One region of the Pseudoalteromonas sp. 31A1 genome, then DNA from elsewhere that is predicted to be linked to it. Evidence: predicted binding sites of a transcription regulator. Region 1 holds the regulator's gene; each other region holds the start of a gene.
The links. Region 1 encodes sigma-54, which starts transcription at its own class of promoters, with help from an activator protein. Its sites were predicted from a motif close to GTTGGCACGNNNNTNGNNT; they were not measured.
Positions count from the first base shown of each region.

Region 1 (4,394 bases):
ACATTAAAAGCAGAGCTATTAGCAAAGAGCTATAAAGGCCGTGAAGTTGTAAAAAACGTCGGCCTTGAAGTCAAAGCTGGCAGTATTGTTGGCTTACTTGGCCCTAACGGCGCAGGTAAAACTACCACGTTTTATATGATAGTAGGACTTGTACCTAGCGACAAAGGTAAAATATCGATAGACGATAACGATATTACTCTTTTACCTATGCATAGTCGTGCTAGATTAGGCATTGGCTACTTACCGCAAGAGTCTTCAATATTCAGAAAGCTGACTGTTTATCAAAACTTAATGGCCATTTTAGAAACGCGCAAAGAGTTAAATAAACAAGCTAGAGAAGACACTCTCGATAAATTATTAGATGAATTTAGCATACAACACATTCGTGATAGCCAAGGTATGGCATTGTCGGGTGGCGAACGTCGTCGTGTTGAAATAGCACGTGCGCTGGCAGCAGATCCTAAATTTATATTACTGGATGAACCATTTGCAGGTGTTGACCCGATTTCGGTATTAGACATAAAGAAAATAATAGAACATCTTAAAAATCGTGGGATTGGTGTATTAATTACCGATCATAACGTAAGAGAAACCCTTGATGTTTGTGAAAAAGCCTACATTGTTTCTCATGGGGAGCTGATTGCATCAGGTACTCCAGAACACGTATTAAATGATAAAACAGTACGCGATGTTTACTTAGGCGAGCAATTTAGGCTGTAACATTTACGCCATGTCTTTAAGCATCTGCTAGTATTAATTATAACAACATAAAAGGATTGTTAGAGATACATGAGGCAATCACTACAGCTGCGCATGGGCCAGCAACTTACAATGACTCCACAGCTGCAACAAGCTATTCGTTTGTTGCAACTCAGTACATTGGATCTCCAGCAAGAAATACAAGAAGCTCTCGACAGCAACCCGCTATTAGAGGTTGAAGAAGCAGACTATTCAGAAGACGCTGCAGGTAAAAACGAGCAAAAAGCAGATACAGATGACATAACTGTTAGCGCATCTGCCGATGATGCTCCAAGCGAATACGAACAAGATAGTGGTGAAGCACTTGCAAAAGACACGCTAAGTGACGACATGGCTATGGATGTTAGTTGGGATGAGTACATGAGTGCCGCCCCAGCAGCATCATCGGGTCCGATGCCTGAAGACGAATCAATATACCAAGGCGCCTCTACTGAAACGCTCCATGAGTATTTAATGTGGCAGTTACAACTAACGCCATTTAGCCCTACAGACGAAGCTATTGCTATTGCTATTGTAGAAGCCGTCGATGATTCAGGTATTTTAACACTAAGCTGCGAAGAGATTTTAGAAAGCTTTAATCAAGAAAACGAAGATGATAACGAAGTCGAACTTGATGAAATTGAAGCTGTATTAAAACGCATCCAACTGTTTGATCCTGTTGGTATTGCCGCACGTAGTTTACAAGAGTGTTTGTGTATTCAGCTTAACCAGTTTGATAAAGAAACACCTTACATTAATGAAACAAAAATGATTTTAACCGAGCATATTGATTTATTAGCTGCTCGTGACTATCGTACATTAATGAAGAAAACTAAGCTCAAAGAAGAAGAGCTTAAAGAAGTAATGACATTAATACATACTCTTAGCCCTAAACCTGCAGATACTATTGTAAGAGAAGAATCTGAGTATGTTATTCCTGATGTGTCAGTTAAAAAAATTAAAGGCCGCTGGGTTGTTGAGTTAAACCCAGACAGCATGCCTAAAATTCGTGTTAATAGCCAATACGCGGCAATGTCTCGCACTGTAAAATCCAGTGGTGACAGCCAGTTTATTCGCTCGCATTTACAAGAAGCTAAATGGTTTATTAAAAGCTTAGAAAGTAGAAACGACACGCTATTAAAAGTAACAAATTGTATTGTTAAGCAACAACAAGGCTTTTTTGAACACGGTCCTGAAGCCATGAAACCAATGGTTTTAAATGATGTTGCTGAAATGGTAGAAATGCACGAATCAACAATTTCGCGCGTAACAACCCAAAAGTATATGCACACACCCCGTGGTATATTTGAGCTTAAATATTTTTTCTCAAGCCATGTAAGCACCGAAAACGGTGGTGAATGTTCATCTACAGCAATCCGTGCGCTTATCCGAAAATTAATCGCAGCAGAAAACTCAGCAAAACCATTGAGTGATAGCAAAATAGCGGATATATTGGCTGAGCAAGGAATTAAAGTAGCGAGACGTACAATCGCAAAATACCGCGAATCTCTGGCTATTCCACCGTCAAATCAGCGTAAAAGTTTGATTTAAGACGCAAAAAAAAGAGGGTAATGCTTATGCAACTAAACTTAACTGGTCGTCACGTAGAATTAACCGATTCACTAAGAGACTATATTAATACCAAATTTGCGAAGCTAGAAAGACACTCTGATCATATTAATAATGTTCATGTCATTCTCGATGTAGAAAAATTAAATCAAAAAGCAGAAGCCACCATACACGTAAGCGGTGCTGAGCTATTTGCCTCTACAGAACATCAAGATATGTATGCCGCCATTGACTCGTTGATCGACAAGCTCGATCGACAAGTAATTAAACACAAAGAGAAGCTTGCTCGACACTAATATGATGAAATTAAGCTCACTTATATGCCAGGACTGCAGCAAAGCTGCGGTCCTTTTTAATAGCAAAAAAAGAATTTTAGAGTTCATTAGCGAACTTGCTCACGACAAACTTCCGTATTTACCGCAACAAGATATTCTTAATGCTTTAATGAGCAGAGAAAAATTGGGTAGTACAGGTATAGGGCGTGGCATTGCCATTCCTCATGGAAGAATGAGCGGTGCAGAAGAGCCTTTGGCTTTAGTACTCGTTAGCGAAACTCCAATAAATTTTGATGCGATCGATAATCGCCCTGTTGATATTTTCGTCGCACTCATCGTACCAGATGGCGATAACCAGCAGCACTTAAAGACTCTAGCAACCATTGCTGATAAACTAAACAACAAAGATTTTTGTAAACAGTTACGCAGTGCAAAATCAGATACTGAGCTTTACCAAGTTATTGTCAATCAATCATAGTTTTATAAAGGGTGTTAAATGGAGTTAATTATCATAAGCGGCCGTTCTGGTTCTGGAAAGTCGGTTGCTTTACGCGTTGTAGAAGATTTAGGTTATTATTGCGTAGATAATATTCCAGTTAACTTGCTTCCTTCATTAGTTCGCAGTGTGTCTGATAGCTATGATAAAATTGCTGTTAGCATTGATGTGCGTAACATCCCTAAACAACAAGATGAATTTAACGATATTCTTGAATACTTGCCTGGCTTTGCAAAACCTACGTTATTTTATTTAGATAGCGACGATCAAACATTGATCAAACGTTTTTCTGAAACTCGTAGATTACACCCACTATCAATTGACTCGTTGCCTCTTGATTTAGCCATCAAAAAAGAAAAAGAATTACTTGATGTATTAATCACCCGCGCCGACTTTATGATAGATACAACTGATTTAAGCGTTCATCAACTTGCTGAATCTATTCGTGAAAAGATTTTAGGTAAAAAAGATAAGCAACTGATTGTCACGTTTGAATCGTTTGGTTTTAAATACGGTATACCAAAAGAAGCAGATTACGTATTTGATGCACGCTTTTTACCCAATCCACATTGGGAACCTGAATTAAAACCTTTAAATGGGTTAGATCAACCTGTTAAAGATTATTTGGCCAATCACAGCATAGTGCAAAAATTCACATGGCAAATTCAAACATTTGTACAAACGTGGTTACCGCACTTAGAGCGAAATAACCGCAGTTATTTAACCATTGCCATTGGGTGTACAGGCGGACAACACCGCTCTGTATATTTAGCGCAAACTATCGGTGAAAGTTTTGCAATGACACATCCTAATGTAAAAATTCGCCATCGCGAACAAGAAAAATAATATAGCTGAATAATCACCTGTTCAGCTTAGGTAGAGTAAGTTATGCATTGTGAAGACACTTTTTTAATAAAAAACAAATTAGGCTTACACGCCAGAGCAGCTACTGTGCTTGCGCAATTAGCAGTACAATTTGATGCTACAATCACATTATTCCAAGATGACAAAGAAGCCGCAGGCGATAGCGTACTTGCACTAATGTTACTTGAAAGTAGCCAAGGCAAAGAAGTAAAAGTTGTATGCAAAGGCCCTGATTCTGAGCAAGCTTTGCATGCTGTTGGAGAATTAATAGCACAACGTTTTAATGAACAAGAATAAACAGTTATAAAAATAATGCTCGCATTACTAATGCCCCAACTAAAACAGATATATAAAATAAATACGGTTAGTGACGCCAGTTAACTCACCTCTCCCCATAAAGTAATATAAAAATTTATAAAGGACGCCAATGCCTGAAGCTTTTGAACAAGATT
Region 1 is NZ_WTKY01000003.1:332,889-337,282, forward strand. It holds gene lptB (LPS export ABC transporter ATP-binding protein) at 1-720, shown strand, start outside; gene GQR52_RS05410 (RNA polymerase factor sigma-54) at 790-2,289, shown strand; gene hpf (ribosome hibernation promoting factor) at 2,316-2,603, shown strand; gene ptsN (PTS IIA-like nitrogen regulatory protein PtsN) at 2,608-3,060, shown strand; gene rapZ (RNase adapter RapZ) at 3,079-3,924, shown strand; gene GQR52_RS05430 (HPr family phosphocarrier protein) at 3,967-4,239, shown strand; gene mgtE (magnesium transporter) at 4,370-4,394, shown strand, end outside.

Region 2 (4,394 bases), on a different contig from region 1:
TATAGACATATCAGAGGGATCAGAAAAGTCCAAATTAGCCTCTATATGACTAATATGACAAGTAACGCCTTCAAGGATTGGATCTTGCTGCGAATTAACCACAACATCCTTAGTTGTAAATAACCCCAGACTTACCGATGCAACATCGTCAGAGCAAGCACTTAATGTAACAACTGCACCTGTAAGTAAAGCTAAACGTTTAAATTTTTGTGGTAATTTCATACTTATCCTTAATTAATATATAAGTAACTTGGCACCTACGTTACTAAGCGAAGGTTCACCTGTTTGTTTTTATACTAACATCAAAAATAAATACGACTAAATTAGTTTAAAGTAAAGATTTTAGATAGCTCAGGGTTTAGCGAACCCTGTTGTATTTGATACAATTAACTCTCGCTCATGCAGTAACTCATAATAGGAAACGCCTAAATGCCGCACATTATTATTGAACACTCAGAAGACCTCCCTGTTTTACCACAAGTACTGGTAGAAAAAATTCACACTACCGCTTTCGAAAGTAACTTATTTGAATTAGAAACCATCAAAACACGCGCTATTGCTTATCAGCAATATCAACTTGGCGCAGGAAAATCAGGGTTTATACATATCGCGGTACATATTTTAGCGGGACGCTCAATTGAGCAAAAACAAATGTTAAGCGAACTGCTACTTTCATGCTTAAAAACATACTGCAGAGCATCAGACAGTTTAAGCGTAAATATTTACGATATTGAGCATGAGATATACCGTAAAAATTAGTTAACTCTTGTAGTTTTGAGCAATAGAAGTAAACACTAGTAAGTAAAAAGCCCCAATAGGGGCTTTTTTGTATTCTAAAATCAGGTGCAGCTCATTGTCATTTACAAAACAGAGCATGAATAGCGTCCGATCTAACGCTGGAATTTAATAGTGCATTCGCACTCTTTCAAATTTAAGAAAGCTTAGCTTAATCTATGGATTAACTTTATTTAAATTATATTTATTATTAGAGGTAAATAAAGAATCATAAATTACACGATATTAAGTTCATGTAGCTTTAAATAATTTGAGTAGGTATTTTTTGGAAAGTTTGCAAAAGTGGTGGCCCCTCCCAGACTCGAACTGGGGACCTAACGATTATGAGTCGTGTGCTCTAACCAACTGAGCTAAGGGGCCAACTTTTATATAACTACTAGGCAGTTAATTTTTGAAGCGTTCAGTCACAGAGCGACTAAAGCGGGTTGCAGTATAAAAACTTTTTAGGTGCTTGTCACTACCAAACACCTTTATTTTAACAATCAGTAAGCTAACTGCTTAAATAGTAATCTTTTAGGTGGGTATAAGCATAAAATACAAGATATTCCCCACGATATTCTCTGCATTAAATTATAAAAACCTTCCTCCCACATGTAGTCTTTTGTATTTAACGCTCTACTTTTTAAGTAAAGCTAACATATATGTGTAGGCATACAAGGCTGTAAAAAATATGCTTGGGGCTACTGTAAGTGTCAAATTAGGTGTCTGATTAATTACATTCACCATAATCACTAAGCTCGATTGAACAGTAATCGGAATAATAGGCGCAAAAAGTACACCTGCTATTTTTTTGTTACCTAAATACGAGGCGCTAGAGTTAATTGCATTATTGAAGCTTTGTCGTATTGCTACGTTTTGTGGTGTTTTAGAATGAAACATACAAATAATTGGAGTTACGAACGCAAGCGATACATAACTAGACTTATACTTGTTGACGACCTTTTCTAAAATAAAAGTAAAAAACAGCGTTACAAATCCACTATACAAACCTTGTACTAATGCAGCTTGAAGCGTGACCGATTTAGCAATATCTGCAGAACTGTTCGCCCAGTAGGCCCAGCTAAAATAAAAAACGAATGACACAACGCCTGACAGTATAAGTCGAATATTCAATTAGCTACCTCAATATGCGTAAAAGCTTGGTGTAATGATAACACTAGAAGTGATGGTAATATTGTCACTAAATAATAGAGTAATTAATCGCGTATTGTAGATATATAAACAAACTAATATTAAAGATTTCCTAAATGGCATCAATACAGAATCAGAACACTACTGTTAGTTAGAAAGCTTAATTGAAGTAAACAATGGTTTGGCTGAGTGTATTTTGGGAGTGAGTTACAAGAAATAAATCACTTAGTTTGAGTAAATTAAAAATTAGATTTTGATAAAAAATATTTACTTTAAAAACTAATATTGTGAGCCGAACGGTACTGGGGCACTTGTATCATTAGGCCTCAGCAGTCGGCTTACACAATATATAATCTGTCATTATTTTTTCGCAATAATGTAGATTGCATGTATTAACCCTGGAAAATAACCTAGCAGTGTTAATAAAATATTTAACCAAAAGTGCATACCTAAGCCAACTTGCAAAAATACACCTAGCGGTGGTAATAAAACCGAAAGTATTATACGAATAATATCCATGACTAAACTCCATTTAAATTAAGCATTAAAAAGACTTAAAGCCCAGCTTTACTGGGCCTTAACTATAACTGTGTTATTCAGCAACAATAGATAACTTATCAACTACGTCACGAACATCTTCAGCATTTTTAGCAATTTTAACTGCTAGCTGCTTTTCAGCTTCAGACTCTACTGAGCCATTAAGAGTCACTACACCGTTATCGGTATCAACATCGATGTCTGTACCACCAACTTCCGAGTCAAACAGGAAGCGAGTTGTAATTACAGTGGTGATTTTAGCGTCCGTTAGGTCGTTATCATCATCGTCCATCATGTCTTTGCTTCTATCTTTTGTGTCCATGCTTTTAACAACGGTAAGGCTGTTTTCAACATCAGATACGCCATCTAGGCTAAGTACAAGTTCTTCTGCTAGCTCTTTATCAAGCTCGCTATTAACTTTACCTGTAAGTACTACCTTGCCATTTTTTACATCAGTGTTAATGTCAAAGTTGTTTAGATTAGTGTTCATAAGAAGAACTGTTTCTGCCTTACCATCAATCCAAGCATCTTTACTTTCGTTTTCCCAGCTGTTTGCTTGGGCACCCATAGCCGTAGTACCAAGAACTAAAGCTGCGATAATAGATTTGTTAAATGTTTTCATAATCTTTCTCCTTTTGATTAAAGACACTTTAACTTATGCGATCTTCAGGCCAAGTTTATTTTACCTTAAAATTCAATTGCTTGGGTGGTTTTTATGATAAAGCTTTAACTATAGCTGTGTAACTATTTACAGGCTACTCGGTAAAACTTTCTCAAATAGTGAAAATAGCTAGATAATTGCTCTTTTGGTTAATCTATCGTTAATATAACAAAGTGAAAAACACCATTAAAAAATAAGCATTTGATAATTATCGAAATTATATTTGGTACACGGTTTGCAGTTAAACATTAAGATAAGTATCAATAGTAAATATAATAAGGAATATCTCATGTCTGTAAAAGTTGAAGACCGTCCAATAGAGCAAGTACGCGAACAGGTGATTGATCAATTAATTTATAATTACAGTCATGGGGTTATTTCAGTTGATGCATTTGAGAGACGTTTAGATGACGCGATGGATGCACCTAACAACGAAGCACTTTTAGCCTTAGTAGAGGATTTAACACTTAATACAGACCAGCAATATAAAGCAGAAAAACAATCGCAATTTTCTCCACACTATAGTGCACAACAAAACAGTGATGATGACTTTACACTACGCAGTATTTTAGGCTCTAACGAGCGCAGCGGGCAGTGGGTCGTGCCAAAAAACATTTACCTCAGTAATTTTATGGGATCGGTGGTGCTAGATTTTACCGATGCCATTTTTGCGCATCAAAATGTAACTATTCACGTTAACTGTATTTTTGGTAGCGATGAAATATATGTACCAGAGCATGTAAACGTAGTGTCCAAAATGTTTTGTATATTAAGCAGCCTTGAAAATAAATCGGTATCACTTAACAAGCGCCAAGGCCCGACTATTCATATTGAAGGTAAAGCGGTAATGGGCTCGGTCGAAATAAAAATAAAACGGACTATTAAAGAAAAGTTTATGAGTTTTGCTAATGAGCTAAAAACACAATTGGGCGCTGGAAATAATCGTTCATAAAGCTTGGTTAAGCACCGCTCTTTGCGGTGCTTAACCTGTTATAAATCGTTATTTCGCTCGCTTGGTATATCACTTAAATACTCTACAAATTCCACCTCAAACCCGGCGGGATCAATAAAGTAAACATTTTTTCTAAACGGGTTCTCACTACCTTGCTTACTTATCCCAAAACCCGCTTTATTTAAGCGTATCACTACCTCATTTAAGTGATTAGTCACATAAGCAAAGTGTGCAAAACCAACCTGATGGCCCGATAGGTTTCTGTTTTCACCTTCACCATGGTCGCTTATCGCAATGTAATGCGTGTCATCTCCAAAG
Region 2 is NZ_WTKY01000001.1:106,159-110,552, reverse strand. It holds gene GQR52_RS00550 (CreA family protein) at 1-222, opposite strand, end outside; gene GQR52_RS00545 (5-carboxymethyl-2-hydroxymuconate Delta-isomerase) at 430-759, shown strand; tRNA gene GQR52_RS00540 (tRNA-Ile) at 1,079-1,155, opposite strand; gene GQR52_RS00535 (hypothetical protein) at 1,411-1,908, opposite strand; gene GQR52_RS00530 (YqaE/Pmp3 family membrane protein) at 2,287-2,445, opposite strand; gene GQR52_RS00525 (BON domain-containing protein) at 2,519-3,085, opposite strand; gene GQR52_RS00520 (LiaF domain-containing protein) at 3,414-4,076, shown strand; gene GQR52_RS00515 (VOC family protein) at 4,115-4,394, opposite strand, start outside.
Region 2: the regulator sigma-54 is predicted to act here: its motif matches at 3,121-3,139, upstream of GQR52_RS00525 (BON domain-containing protein).

Region 3 (4,394 bases), on a different contig from region 1:
TGCGCGCCCTGTTGCAAGTGTAATGCTTGAAGCAGCATCTGAATTAAGCTTTATTTGAAACTGATCACCCTCAACACCTGCCCCAGACACATTTACTTGAAGGCCAAATGATTCTCCGGTAGTAATAGTCGATGAATCAATAACACCTGTCGATATATCAGCAAGTGAAGGCTGCCCTAACGGATCGCCTTTGTTATCTATAGGCTGAATACTTACTTCATTAGCATTAGCTGTATAAGTAATAATAAAGTCACTGGCAGGAAGTTCACTGCCCTTACCTGGCTCTACCGTTGCAGTCATACCGGCAGTACCTGTGTTAGCTTGATACGCATAAGCGCCAACGGTAGGAATATTAAAAATATTACCCCCTAGCTGACCTGTTGCATCCATACCCAATTTGTTTTGTTCGTTAAATGCATCAGCTATCGCTAAGCCCATTTGACCAATTTGGTTTTGCGCAGGGACTAATATGTCATCTCTAAAAGCAAGTAAGCCGCCAATTTTTCCTTTAAGCTTACTTACATCAACTTCAAGCGGCACTGCTTTGCCACCATTAACGTCCAGCGTGAATTCTTTAAAATTAGGATCGGGGTCGCCTGTCATCGAAAATAAGTTAAATGCGCCATTTTGCATAACAACCGCTTCGCCTGTGCCCATAAAAACGAGTTTTTCGCCATTTGGACCATCAAGCGTTTCTATGTCTATTAGCTCTGATAAGTCGCGTATTGCTTTATCGCGTTCGTTATAGGTAGAGCTCGCATCTGCGGCGTTATTAGTGCCATTAACTGCTGCAATATTTTGATTTAGCGTGCTAATACTTTGAATTAGTGAGTTTGCTTCATCTGAAAATATTTCGAGCTGCTCGTTCACTACACTTTTTTGATCAAGCACGATGCCCGAAAGCCTATCCATTTGATCAATTAAGCTTTGCGCATCTGTCATTACTAATGAGCGGGCAACGGTAGATGACGGCTGATTAAGCGCTTCTTGCACGTTATTAAATAAAGAGTTAATTCCGGTCGAAAGGTTGTTCGACTCTTCAGAAAAAATAGTATCAACTCTATTTGCCTCAGTAATAAACTGATCGAAAAACGATTTATTAGAGGTGTCACGATTTAGCTGTGACTGAGCAAACTCGTTTAGTAATCGGTATGTTTCGCCTCGCCCCACTTGGTTATCAACCATAGTGGTAAACTCTGTACGCTCACGCACATAGCCTACGGTATTTACATTGGCGATATTTTTACTTGTCGTTTGCAGTAGCTCCGAGCTTGCTCTAACCCCAGAACTGGCAATGTTTAATAAATTAAACGACATGTTACTCTACTCCTTGGCGGATCACGTTTGCCGCAATGTCTTTTAGCTGACTGCTATTGAGCACTTTTTTTATTTTGCTGGCATAATTTGGATCGGTTGCATAACCTGCTTTTTGTAATGAATCTAAAAAGTCATTTGGTTTTGCTGTATTTTGTAATGCTTCTTTGTAGCGTGGGTTTTGCGTTAAAAAATCAACGAAGTCGTTCACGCTATCTTTAATTGAATCGTAGGCTCTAAAGCTGGCTTGTTTTTTAACGGGTGTGCCTTGTTCAAACTCAAGCGTTACTTTACTTGCTTTGTCACCTTCCCAGCTTTTATCTGACTTAATATTAAATAGGTTATTTGAGCTGCCACCGTCACTTTTATTAATAATGTGCTTACCCCAACCGGTTTCAAGTGCCGCTTGTGCAACCATTACCGCAGGGTTTAAACCAATTTTTTGCGCTGCAGTTTTAGCGTGTTCCCACACTGAACTTACAAACTCTTCTGCATTTTTAAATGTTGGGCTATCGGCTTTAGACTCTGCAGTATTAACCTTAGGCTCAGCAATATCGGCTTTAGTGCTCTTAACGATAAGATCGGGTTGATTATTTTTTTGCTCATGAGGAAGAGCGGATCCAACTTGCATATCGCTAAAAATATCGTTGGTTGTTCTAAGTACAGAGCCTGGCATAAAGTTTTTAGACTCAGGCGATAACTGCTGAACAATTAAATCGGCAAGGCCTAAAGAGCCATTTGATGAAAGCTCTGTAGAAAGTTGCTGATCGTGCATTTCTTCAAAAAACTTTACGCCACTTGAATTAAATGGACTGTCTTTGTCTTCAAATGCTTCGTTGGCTTTGCGCATTCCTTTGAGCAGCATTTGCGTAAAAATAGCTTCAAATTGTGCGGCCGCTTTTTTAAGCGCAGCTTTAGAGGCATCAGTTGATGCATCGCCACTGGTTAAGGCTTCTTTACGAAGTGAATCTAAGTTGCCTAAATCAAAAAAGTTTTGCTTATCGAGGTGGTTAGTTTCCATCGGCTTTTTGACACAAAATGAATAATGTAATTAAAAATGCAAAAATTGAGCCACTACCGATAAAACGAGGAAGATAAAAATAATAAACTTGAGTTGCTGTAAATAAAAAGCCCTATATCTAATTTCAAAAATATAGGGCTTAAGTAATACGTTATTTATTGGCTTGGGTTATTTATATAACAACTAACTGTCCGTTAATTGCGCCGGCTTCTTTTAGTGCTTCTAAAATAGCCATTAAGTCACCAGGCGCTGCGCCTACTTCGTTAATTGCGCGAACTAAATCGTCAAGGCTTACACCTGGATTAAATACAAAGGCGCGCGAGTCGTCTTGGTTTACATCAATAATACTTTGCTGTGTGACAACTGTATCACCGTTTGCTAGCGGGTTTGGTTGTGACACATTTTGTTGCTCTGCAATTGTTACTGTTAAGCCACCGTGAGTTATAGCCGCAGGCTGAAGCTTAACGTTTTTGCCAATAACAATTGTACCGGTGCGCGAGTTAACTATAATTTTAGCGGCCATGTCAGCTGGTTTAAATTCTAAGTTTTCGAGTGTCGATAAGTACGATACACGCTGGGATGCATCGCGTGGTGCAATAACACGGATAGAAACAGAATCAATTGCTTGTGCGCTATTTGGGCCAACTAAGTCATTAATTGTTTTTTCTAGGCGTTTTGCCGTTGTAAAGTCTGGACGGTTTAGGTTGAAGGTAATGTAATCGCCTTGCATAAATGGGCTTTCTACAGTGCGTTCAACTGTTGCGCCATTTGGTATACGACCAACTGTAGGGGTGTTAATTACAACCTTACTACCATCAAGGCCTTGTGCGCCTAAGCCACCAACAATTAAGCTTCCTTGTGCAATTGCATACACGTTACCGTCTACACCCTTTAAAAAAGTTTGTAGTAAAGTACCGCCACGTAAACTGCCTGCACTACCAATAGAAGAAACCGTAATATCTATTGTTTGCCCGGGCTTTCTAAATGCGGGTAATTCTGCATGCACAGCAACAGCGGCAACATTTTTAATTTTAGGACTTTGAGTTGAAGGCAGCGTAATACCAAAGCTGTTCAACATGCCTCTAAAACTTTGTTGTGTATATGAGTTTTGCTCACCAGTGCCCGGTAAACCAACCACTAAGCCATAACCAACTAATTGGTTAGAGCGCACGCCCTCAACCATAGACACATCTTTTATGCGCTCAGCACTGGCAGTAAACTGCCAACCCAATAACGCAACTAAACATAAAGCTTTAAGGCTATTCATGTTGTTACCCTCTAAAATGGAAACAGCGAACTGCTAAAGAAACGTGTAAGCCAACCAGGACTTTGCGCTTCTTGCGTTTGCCCTTTACCTGAGTATTGAATACGTGCATTAGCAATACGATTTGATTCAACCGTATTATCGGCGCTTACGTCTTGAGGGCGTACTAGCCCTTCTAAACGAATAAACTCTTCACCGGTATTAAGCGTTAGCCATTTTTCGCCGCGTATAACTAAGTTACCATTAGGTAAAACGCGCATTACATTAACCGAAATATCACCCACTAAGCTGTTTGACTGGTTTGATTTTGAATCGCCCGTAAACGACGAATCGCTACCAATACCAAACTGAATACTATCGCCACCTATATTTACAGGTAGACCACCTAAGCCAATCACTGGGTCTAAGCTTGCGTCGGTTTCTTTGTCTGTTTCTGTTTTAGCGGCTTTTGTTGCTTGAGTAGACTCTTGCAATTTAACCGTAATTATATCGCCAGTACGTAGCGCTTTTTTATCAGAATATAAGTCGTTTGATGTATGAGTATTAAACAATGAACCTGTGGCTACCAGCGGCTCTAAAATAGGCTCGGGGTACATAGGTGCGTAGTAAGGGTCGTCCTGCACTACTTCACTATTTTGCGTAGACATACAGCCACTTAAAAATAACGTGCCCGCTGTAAATAAAATAATATTACGCATAATTCCCCCTACTCTATTAAAGCTGTTGATTGATATAACTCATCATTTCGTCAACGGCCGAAATTACTTTTGAGTTCATTTCGTAAATACGCTGAGT
Region 3 is NZ_WTKY01000035.1:15,476-19,869, reverse strand. It holds gene flgK (flagellar hook-associated protein FlgK) at 1-1,317, opposite strand, end outside; gene flgJ (flagellar assembly peptidoglycan hydrolase FlgJ) at 1,319-2,335, opposite strand; gene GQR52_RS19440 (flagellar basal body P-ring protein FlgI) at 2,508-3,602, opposite strand; gene flgH (flagellar basal body L-ring protein FlgH) at 3,614-4,297, opposite strand; gene flgG (flagellar basal-body rod protein FlgG) at 4,314-4,394, opposite strand, start outside.
Region 3: the regulator sigma-54 is predicted to act here: its motif matches at 2,372-2,390, upstream of flgJ (flagellar assembly peptidoglycan hydrolase FlgJ).

Region 4 (4,394 bases), on a different contig from region 1:
TTACTTGATTCGATTGTTGAAATTAATGGCGTTAAGCTACTTGTAGCAAACGTTGAAGGTACTGAATCTAAAGCGCTTCGCGGTATGGTTGATGACCTTAAAAACAAGATTGGCTCAGGTGTTATTGCACTGGGTGTTGCCAGTGGCGACAAAGTAAGCCTAATTGCCGGTGTAACGAAAGACTTAACAGGCAAGGTAAAAGCCGGTGAGTTAGTTAACCATATGGCAGGTCAAGTAGGTGGTAAAGGTGGCGGACGTCCAGATATGGCACAAGCCGGTGGTAGTGAACCACAAAACCTTGCTGCTGCACTAGATAGCGTTACAGCTTGGTTAACTGAGCGTACTTAAGCCTAAGTGGCGCTTATTGTTCAAAAATTCGGTGGCACTTCGGTCGGCTCAATAGAGCGAATTGAAGCAGTCGCCGACCTTGTTGTTAAAACCAGACAACAAGGACATCAAGTGGTTGTGGTTCTCTCTGCTATGTCGGGAGAAACCAACCGCTTAATTAACCTCGCCAAACAAATTGATACTCGCCCGAGTAGCCGTGAACTAGATGTACTTATTAGCACCGGAGAGCAGGTTTCTGTATCACTGCTTGCTATGGCTATTATCAAACGTGGCCACTCAGCGGTGAGCTTATTAGCCGATCAAGTCAATATTCAAACCGACAACATGTTTGGTAAAGCCCGTATTGAAGAGGTTGCTGCTACGCGCTTAAAGCATGAGCTTGAGCATAATCGTATTGCTATTATTGCTGGGTTTCAGGGACGTGATATTGAGGGCAATATTACAACGCTTGGACGCGGCGGCACCGATACATCGGCTGTAGAAATAGCAGCGGCTATAAAAGCCGACGAATGCCAGATCTATACAGACGTTGACGGCGTATATACTACAGATCCTCGTGTTGAACCAAACGCGCGCAGAATGAGCCAAGTTACTTTTGCCGAAATGCTGGAGCTGGCAAGTTTAGGCGCAAAAGTTTTGCATATTCGCTCGGTAGAAGCTGCAGGTAGACACAATGTGCCACTTAGGGTGCTTTCTAGTTTTAATCCTGATGAAGGCACATTAATAAGTTTTGAGGAGAACGATATGCCAAGCAAGGTGGTATCGGGGATTGCGTTTAATTGTGACGAATGTTTAATTAAAGTAGATGGTGTGCCAAGCGGTACGCAATATCTTTCAAAAATATTGAAACTTTTTGCTGATAATGGCATCGAAATAGATATGATTAATCAAGTTAATCATATCTTTGAAAAAATAGACTATGCTTTTACTGTGCACTCGAATGATTATCTGCAAGCACTTGAATTATTGAGCGAAGATCAAGCTCAACTCAGTGCTCAAAATATAAGCGGATTACCAACAGTAGCTAAAGTTTCTGCTGTTGGAATGGGTATGAAATCGCATTCTGGTGTAGCAAGTTTATTTTTTGATGCATTAGCGCAGGAAAATATTAATGTAGTTTTAGTCTCGACTTCTGAGATTAAAATTTCAGTTTTAATAGATGAAAAGTACCTAGAGTTGGCAGTTCGTGCATTACACAAAGCATTTTTAACAGAAAATGGATAGATTGAGAGTTTTTACTTACTTTTCAGTCTAATTTTCATTAGTATGTTTAAGCGGAATCTTATAATTTTTATTGGAACATGGGAGCAAGAGAATGCTAATACTAACTCGTAGAGTAGGTGAAACCCTAATGATTGGTGACGAAGTAACAGTTACTGTTCTAGGTGTTAAAGGAAATCAAGTTCGAATCGGTGTTAATGCACCAAAAGACGTATCAGTGCATCGTGAAGAGATTTACATGCGCATACAAGCTGAAAAGTCGAACCCTAATCCGGGCAATGCTTAATCAACACGTATACGTAGTTGAGTAATTAGCTCAACTAGACTAAAAGCCACTCACTGAGTGGCTTTTTTGTTTATAAAAGCGAGTATTTCAGGGGTTAGTATTTGTTTTGAAATGTACTGCATTCCGCTTTTATTTTTAATAATAATACCTTGCTGAGTATCTATTACTTCGCTTATGTTTTGCCAAGTTAGCTCAAAACTTTTGTAATGATTAGCCGACTTAATGCCTTCTTCATCAAAGGTAAGTGTTACCTCAGAGCCTGACGCTCTGCTGAGCATTTGTCTGGTTACCCACCAAGGTCTGCGATAGTAAAAAGCGACGCACTCTAGTACACCTAGCATGATCATAAACGATCCTAAGTAATGATCGTTTAAAACATAAATGCCAAATAAACCAAGCGCAACGAGGAGTACAAGTAAAAAGTACTTAGGTTTGGCGCGCTTACTGTAGGGGAGTGACTCGTCAAAGCACTCGTAAAAGTAAGGTTTATCTAGTGTGTAGGTTGTTGTAAATGCCATATTGCCTTGCTTTAAATATCGTTTTTTTTATTTTAACAAGCTAGCCGCTAAATGAGCAGCTTTATAGTCAGTGATTTTATTACAGACACAAAAAAACGGCCCTAAGGCCGTTTTTTAGCGATACAAGAAGAATTAACAGTTAGTTTCTTCAGCGTTTACGCCTTCTTTAACATTTTCACATGCATCTTCTACTTTGTTTTGCACGTCAGTTACTGCTTCGTCAATACGTTCGCCTGCGTCTTCTGCATGATTGTCTTCACAACCCATGATAAAGAAACTTGCGAATAGACCGATTAGTGCTGCTTTTACAGTTGTTGAATTCATAATGTAATTCCTTGTAAGTGTTAATTAAATTTTAGTGTTTGTTAGTTGAATGCTTTATCTACCTGGGTGATTTACCACGTAGTGCACCTGAAACTAATGAGATCACTAAAAGTACTAAAAATATAAAAAATATAATTTTTGCTATACCAGCTGCGGCACCTGCGATGCCACCAAAACCTAACACTGCAGCGATTAAAGCAATAACTAAAAATGTAATTGTCCAGCGTAACATTGTTTTCTCCTTGGTTATCAAATTTGCTCACAATAACTAATGCCAGTTATATGCCAAAGTTTATTTTTGTTTTATATCAAGTGGTTATGGTTTTTAACTGTGTTTTTAGTTATTAGTTAGTTAGTAATTTTTACGCTTTGTTATGTAAGTTATTCACACTGTTACAAGTTACCGGTAAATATTCACTAAAAATAATCTTTTTGGTAAGACCAATTAACAATTGGTGTGTGTTTTTGTACTTATTATAAAATTTGGCGGTTATTTTTATTAAGTTGAATAGTTAATTAACAACTTCCATATAACTATTAGCTATAGTCGTTATTTTCTGTATGTATTGTAGGGCGCATGATTGCTGGGTTATGGCATGTAAATTTGTTGAGTGTTATGTTGTTTATAGTTTAATTGGTTTTACCAATTTACAAGATGTAGACAAAGCGACTAGTTTTGTTATTATCCAGTGAATAAATATTTAATTAAATCGATTTTTTATTTTCGATATGGGTTTCAAGGGGGAGAAAAATGGATATAGGTGCTCTACTCACAACGGCTGGTAGCTTAATGCTAACTGGTATGGTTGGGGTGTTTGTATTTCTGTCGATATTAATTGGTGCAGTAACGCTTATGTCTAATTTGGTGACGCGCTATAGCGAACCAGAGGCATCACCAGCTAAATCACCGTCTTTTAAATCTCAAGGTGTGCCTAATGAGCACATCGCTGCTATTAGTGCTGCCATTGCTCAGTACAAATCAAATAATAAATAAGGGGCACACACATGGCTAAATTAAAATTAACAGAATTGGTATTACGCGATGCGCACCAATCATTGCTCGCAACACGTATGCGCCTAGACGATATGCTACCTATTGCTAGCAAGCTAGATGATGCAGGTTATTGGTCTATTGAATCGTGGGGCGGTGCTACATTTGATTCGTGTATTCGTTATTTAGGCGAAGATCCTTGGGAGCGTATTCGCGCGCTTAAAAAAGCGATGCCTAATACTAAACAGCAAATGCTATTACGCGGTCAAAACCTATTAGGCTACCGCCATTACGCTGATGATGTAGTTGAAAAGTTTGTAGAACGCGCACATAAAAATGGCGTTGACGTATTTCGTATTTTCGATGCAATGAACGATGTACGTAACCTAGAAACAGCGATTAAAGCGGCTATAAAAGTAGGCGCACATGCTCAAGGTACTATTTCGTACACGGTAAGTCCTGTTCATACGCTTGATATGTGGCTGACTCTTGCTAAGCAATTAGAAGATTTAGGCTGTCACTCAATTTGTATTAAAGATATGGCGGGTTTATTAAAGCCGTACGATGCTGAAAAACTAATTAAAGCACTTAAGGAAACCGTGTCGGTTCCTATTGCTATGCAGTGCCACGCTACAACTGGTTTAAGTACTGCGACTTATCAAAAAGCGATTGATGCAGGCATTGATATGCTTGATACCGCTATTTC
Region 4 is NZ_WTKY01000001.1:346,823-351,216, forward strand. It holds gene alaS (alanine--tRNA ligase) at 1-348, shown strand, start outside; gene GQR52_RS01640 (aspartate kinase) at 355-1,572, shown strand; gene csrA (carbon storage regulator CsrA) at 1,664-1,855, shown strand; gene GQR52_RS01650 (YcxB family protein) at 1,906-2,373, opposite strand; gene GQR52_RS01655 (hypothetical protein) at 2,506-2,697, opposite strand; gene GQR52_RS01660 (DUF1328 family protein) at 2,756-2,929, opposite strand; gene GQR52_RS01665 (OadG family transporter subunit) at 3,449-3,691, shown strand; gene oadA (sodium-extruding oxaloacetate decarboxylase subunit alpha) at 3,703-4,394, shown strand, end outside.
Region 4: the regulator sigma-54 is predicted to act here: its motif matches at 2,969-2,987, upstream of GQR52_RS01660 (DUF1328 family protein).